One region of the Jeotgalibacillus sp. JSM ZJ347 genome, then DNA from elsewhere that is predicted to be linked to it. Evidence: riboswitches for the same ligand, from Rfam matches in the RefSeq annotation. Region 1 holds a riboswitch; the other holds the start of a gene.
What was found. A riboswitch is a leader RNA that binds a small molecule or an ion and turns the genes downstream of it on or off. The one in region 1 is predicted to bind thiamine pyrophosphate.
Positions count from the first base shown of each region.

Region 1 (3,132 bases):
CTTCTCAGCAGCCATTCGTCTTGTCGTTTCATCCGATATACTGATACCGCTTAACGCTTCTGCTTCAGGTATATTCGGAGTGACTACAGCAGCAAGGGGCAAAAGATTTTCAATCAATGAATCCTTCGCCTCCTCCCGCAGCAGGCTGGCTCCTCCTTTAGCGATCATGACCGGGTCAACAATCAAATGCTTCCATTCATAATACTTAATATATTTTGCTACCGTCTGAATCGTCTTAACATCAAACAGCATACCGGTTTTAAGCGCTGCAATCTCAAAGTCTTCACCCACTGCCTGCAGCTGCTTTTCCAGATTGCCGACCGGTACTGGAGCAACGTCTTTTACCCCCAGCGTATTTTGAGCTGTGACGGCAGTTATAACTGATGTCCCAAATACACCCAGTTCCTGAAATGTTTTAATATCAGCCTGAATCCCTGCTCCGCCTCCTGAATCTGAACCTGCAATTGTTAGTACCTGCTTCATCGTGTGCCTCCTTTTTGAAATCTGCTCTCATTCATTTCATACACTGCGTCAAGGAACGCAGTTTTAAAGCTCCCCGGACGATATGACACAGCAGCTGCTTTTTCACCTGCTTCACCATAAAATTGAACAGCCTCTGCTACAGCATCAACTGATTGTTCAACAGTTAAAAACGCTGCAGTCACACTTGAAAGTAAACAACCCATTCCGGTAACAGAAGACATTATCTGACGCCCTGCCTGGATCTCATGCACAACCTCACCGTCTGTCACGATATCAACTGCACCTGTCACAGCGATAATCAGGTTATATGTCCTAGCAGCTTCTAAAGCGATTGAAGTAAGATCAGCATCACCCTCCCCGGCATCAACACCTTTTGCAGACCAATCTCTTCGCATAATGGCAGCAAGTTCTCCTGCATTACACCTTAGAGCTGTGATCTTAACTCCCTTTAATATTTCATCAATAGCTGAGAGTCGATAAGAGGTTGCACCGGCCCCTACAGGATCAAGCACAACTGGTATGCCTGTTTTATTTGCTGCTCTGCCTGCATGTATCATACTCTCAACTGATCGCTTATTAAGTGTTCCTATATTCAACGATAGTGCGTCTGCAATAGACGTAAGTTCCTCTACTTCTTCAAGCTCATCCCCCATAACCGGTGAAGCACCGAGTGCTAACATTCCATTCGCCTGAAAATTGGCGACAACGTAGTTCGTTATACAGTGAACCAGCGGCTTCTTTTCTCTTAGCTGTTTAATCATTTTTGACACGCTCCTTTAATTGAATTGCCCAGCTTTCTTTCGTCCATGCCTGCTCCCAGAAGTTCAACTCGTAATAGCTGCTTCTGCTGAAGTGAGCCTTTAATTCTTTGATTCTCTCGTCTGAAAGATCCTCTGCCAGTTCATTCATTCTGTTAATTTGTTCTTCTACGAGCTCTCCGAACCATTCAGAACCATATGTTTCAATCCACTTTTGATAAATTGGGTGCTCCGGCTTTTCATTCTTCAAACGCTCACCAATTTCATAGTAGAGCCAGTAGCACGGCAGGATCGCAGCAAGCACATCAGCCAGGTCCCCTTTAGCTGAGCGGTACATATGGGACACATATGCATAAGCAGTAGGAGACGGCTCAAAACGCCTCCAGTCCTCATCTGTCACTCCAAGCAGTTCCATAAAGGATTCATGCAGCGCAAGCTCAGCTGCACACGTCTGCTCTGAGTGATGTGCAAAGCTTTTTGTCGTCTTCAGATCCTTTGCTTTCACAGCACCAATCGCCTGTACCTTTGCAAAATGCGTTAAATAATATGCATCCTGCATCACATAAAACTTAAATACATCAAGCGGCAAACTCCCTTCAGCAATCCCTTTTACAAAAGGGTGCTCAAAGCTTGCTTCCCAAAGATCGTTACACTCTTTTCTTACATCTGAACAAAAAGTCATAATTTCTCCTCCTTCGTATAATAAATCTGACAAAACGCTTACTAAATAAACATTATTTAAGCTATTTATTGTATTTGAACAGCTGATAATTGTAGCGTAAGGGGGTGACTCCTATGGCAGGAAGGGACAGGTGAGACAGAGCACGGCGCAGCCTGCTGGCTCACCGCCCGGCCATAGAAAGCGTCCCCCTGAAGCGGAAATTATCAGCCCACTTTACAAATACCAACAAAAAACGCCGCCTTCCAATTTCTCTGGAAAGCGGCGTATATTAAAAGGTTCGCATATACGGCCACTTCCCTACGCTGGTATGATCCAGATCAGGTTCAAAGGGTCCGGACAACAGTCCGTCTCAGCCGGTTTAACCGGCTCCCCCAGTGGGTGTTATTCTATTCAATTATTACTGCAGATTGTCTACTGTTCTGCCATCTGCTTCAACGCCCTTTAAATACTTGATCCGGCGCTGTGCAGACGTTTCACTTACCTGCTCGTCCGCATGGTATGAAGAACGAACCATTGGACCTGCTTCACAATGCTTGAATCCTTTAGAAAGGGCAATTTCCTTCAGCTCTGCGAATTCATCCGGGTGATAATAACGCACAACATCAAGATGCTTTTTCGTTGGCTGCAGGTACTGACCAAGTGTCAGGATATCTACATTGTGTGCACGCAGATCATCCATCGCTTCAATCAGCTCTTCCTTCGTTTCACCAAGACCAACCATGATACTTGATTTTGTCGGGATATTCGGCGCAATTTCTTTTACACGTGCAAGCAGTTCAAGTGAACGGTCATACATCGCACGCGCACGTACTCTTTTCGTCAGACGGCGAACCGTTTCGATATTGTGGTTGAAAATATCCGGCTCTGCATCCATTAGTGTATGAAGGCTTTCATAATCACCTTTCATATCTGAAGGTAATACTTCGACTGTACAGCTTGGCAGACGGCGGTGAATCGCACGGACTGTCTCAGCAAATACTGCAGCGCCCCCGTCATTCAAGTCATCACGCGCAACCGCTGTGACAACGACGTGTTTTAAGCCCATCATTTCAGTAGACTCTGCCACACGTTCAGGCTCGCCCCAGTCAAGCTCATTCGGCAGACCTGTTTTCACTGCACAAAAGCGACATGCTCTCGTACACGTATCCCCAAGAATCATAAATGTCGCCGTTTTACGCTCACTCCAGCATTCGTGAATATTCGGACACT
Region 1 is NZ_JBISEN010000009.1:31,509-34,640, forward strand. Features, by position in the region: gene thiD (bifunctional hydroxymethylpyrimidine kinase/phosphomethylpyrimidine kinase) at 1-483, opposite strand, end outside; gene thiM (hydroxyethylthiazole kinase) at 480-1,244, opposite strand; gene tenA (thiaminase II) at 1,237-1,923, opposite strand; TPP riboswitch at 2,201-2,306, opposite strand; gene lipA (lipoyl synthase) at 2,321-3,132, opposite strand, start outside.

Region 2 (3,132 bases), on a different contig from region 1:
TTCAAATAAATGAAATGACTGTTCAGCGGCCGTTTCTTTAAATAACAATACCTTTTCAAGCATTTCTTTAAAATAATCAAAGCGGTCAACGCGGACAAATAACGGTCCAAGCCCTGCAATCGCATATTCAAGCGGTACAGGTCCGTTCTGCCACGGGGTCCCTGCTTCCACACCCTGATCGTTTTCATCTGATATCAACTGATACTGCTGATCATCAAAGTCAACGAATGAAATCGTCTTTTTACCAAACTGCTCCTGCACACCCTTATGCTTCACATTCAAACGGTCAAACCGCTTCTCCCAGTAATCAATTGCAGCATCACTCGGCACGCGGAAAGATGTTTTTGAAATTTCATTCGTTCCGTGATTTCCTTTTGGGATACCAGGAAAATCAAAGAACGTCATATCTGTACCGGGATTTCCAGTATCATCAGCAAAGAACAAATGATACGTCTGGATATCATCCTGATTCACTGTTTTTTTAACCAGCCTCATACCAAGTACATAAGTGAAAAACTCGTAATTTTTTTCAGCACTGCTTGTGATCGCAGTAACGTGGTGAATGCCTTTTAATGCTTTAATCGACATATTCATGAGCCTCCTCCAGTGCAATGTTCATACCCATAGCATCTAATGATTTCATATTGAATGCAAGAATTATGACTGCTCAAGTGTTTAAAATGTAAATCCACCTGAAAGTGCTTCATAATAAGGAGTAACAGCATGAAAGGAGGAGCAATGATATGAGTATTCCGAAAGTGGATTTTTACTTTGGCGCGCTGCTTTCACATCTCGTTAACCGCGGATTCTCACCTGTCATGAAAGAAGGCGGGCAGGATCGCAGAATCTATGCGCTTGAAAATGAGATAGACAGCTATTTCATCTATGCAAAATACTCGTTTACCCCCCGTTTTAAAAAAGAATCGCGTATCTGGACCTTCTCCTTTTACGATACAGAAATGGAAAAAACACTTCGCAGCCAGCATGACAACCAATACCTGTTTGCGTTTATCTGTGGTGAAGAAGACCTTCAGAACACTGAAATCATCTTACTGACAGCAAGCGAAGTTTCAGAGTGTATTAAAACCTCAGAATCCGGCCGGAAGTGGCTGACGATCGAAATGGCGGACCGCAAAAGAACACTTACTGTTCGAGGAAGTGCACATTCGAAGCCCGGGTATTCACTTAAGATCACACGCAGCACTGACCAGCGTCTTGAAGAACTGCCAACCATGCTTTTTTAAAAAGGAGACATGCATCTATGACGACCGAATTACCGTCTAACTTAAGCAAACCCTCTCAGCGCGCATTCGCTCAGGCAGGTATTAAAACGATGGATGATATTAGCAAGTACACTGAAAACGAGCTGGTTACCCTTCACGGCGTTGGACCAAAAACAATCAGACAGTTGAAAGAAGCCGGTGGTTCTTTTAAAAATACGTAAGAGGTGACGATTCATATGATGACCATCATACTAATCCTTTTTGTGTTTTTTATTACTTTTTGTATCAGCGCCCTGATGAATATCCTCAATAACACGATGCAGGGCAGGCACTGGTTTTACTCCGTATTATTTAGCCTCGTGATTGCAATTATTGGCGTTCTCATTTTTGAACCAAGGGAATGATTTTTTAATAAAAAGGTATAATATGGTTATAATTAGTTTTTAGAGGTGTTGCACATTCCATTCTCTGGTGATATAGTGGTCGTGCATAGAAAATTAAATACCGTTATCTGCACTAGGGGTGCGAATTAGCTGAGATGTGAGCAATAGCTCCGATCCCTTATGACTCGATCAGGATAATACCTGCGTGAGGAAGTGTAGTGACTTCTCTTTTTATATCAGGAGCAGTGGCTACATCTTTCGCAGATGTGGTCTTTTTTTGTGCAAAAACTGCTCTTGGGAGGAATACAAAATGGAATGTGGAACTAGCAACATTGTGGGGTGCCGCTTTTCGCTGCACCCAATGACCGGAGATTTTATCCCTGTCATAAAAGGCGCGCTGGAGGCAACAGATCTGACGGGCGTCTGGAAGCATACAGATGACGTCTCAACTGTGATCCGTGGACAGGAACAGCATGTATTTAATGTGATCAAAGCGATTACGCTGCATGCTGCAAAAACGGGTGAACATGTTGCGATCAATGCAACTTTTTCAGCCGGCTGTCCTGGTGATACTGCAGGTGATTCTTATATGGACGTTGATCCGAACGTGCATAACCAGGATGAAACAAGACAGTACGTTTCTTCACAATTTGCGCTGTATCCGATGAATAACCCTGATTACATGAGTGTCATTTACCGGGAAGTGGATCGCGCAAAGGAGCGTGGTGTTTTCAATGACTCCATGCATTATGCAAGCGGCATTCATGGAGATATTCATGACGTATTTGATTTTTACGAGGAGACGTTTGGCAAAGCAAGGTCTGACGAACACCGTCATTTAGTGATGACTGTTTCAATGAGTATCAACAGTCCGTCTCATAAGGGGAATCATCATGCTTAAGAACTGGAAACTGAAAGAAGTTGTCATGATGTCGCTGTTTGCGGTTGTGTTCGGCATTATTTACCTATTGTTCTTACATGTCGGAAACATCTGGGCTTCACTCATTGGTCCGATTGCTTATGAGTGGATCTTTGGGATCTGGTTTATTGTGTCTATTATCGTGATGGCGATCATCCGAAAGCCTGGCGCTGCAGTCATTCCTGAGACGATGGCTGCTGCGATTGAAGTGATGCTTGGGAATGCAGTCGGCCCCCGTCTGATTTTAGCAGGTGTCATACAGGGGCTGGGAGCAGAAGCAGTTTTCGCAGCCACAAGATATCGTCATTTCAACCTCGGCATTTATATGATGGCCGGAGCAGGGGCTGCAGTATTCAGCTTTGTGTATGGTTACTTACTGGGTGGATTTGCAGCACTCAGCACTGAATATGTATTACTGATGTTTGTGATTCGTGTAATGAGTGGCGCGATTATTGCAGGAGTAGGCGGTAAATATCTGGTTGACGCACTGCTTGCAACAGGCTCACTGAGAGGCTATGCCATTACTAAGCGTGATGTACATGCATAATGTCATCTCTTTGGAGGATGTGTCATTTCGATTTCCTGATGATGAACGGACTGTTTTTAA
Region 2 is NZ_JBISEN010000002.1:218,845-221,976, reverse strand. Features, by position in the region: gene ACH6CZ_RS07010 (ring-cleaving dioxygenase) at 1-582, opposite strand, end outside; gene ACH6CZ_RS07005 (hypothetical protein) at 744-1,244, shown strand; gene ACH6CZ_RS07000 (helix-hairpin-helix domain-containing protein) at 1,262-1,444, shown strand; TPP riboswitch at 1,732-1,835, shown strand; gene ACH6CZ_RS06995 (YkoF family thiamine/hydroxymethylpyrimidine-binding protein) at 1,917-2,507, shown strand; gene ACH6CZ_RS06990 (ECF transporter S component) at 2,500-3,072, shown strand; gene ACH6CZ_RS06985 (ABC transporter ATP-binding protein) at 3,092-3,132, shown strand, end outside.
Region 2: another riboswitch for thiamine pyrophosphate. It lies ahead of ACH6CZ_RS06995 (YkoF family thiamine/hydroxymethylpyrimidine-binding protein); the one in region 1 lies ahead of tenA (thiaminase II).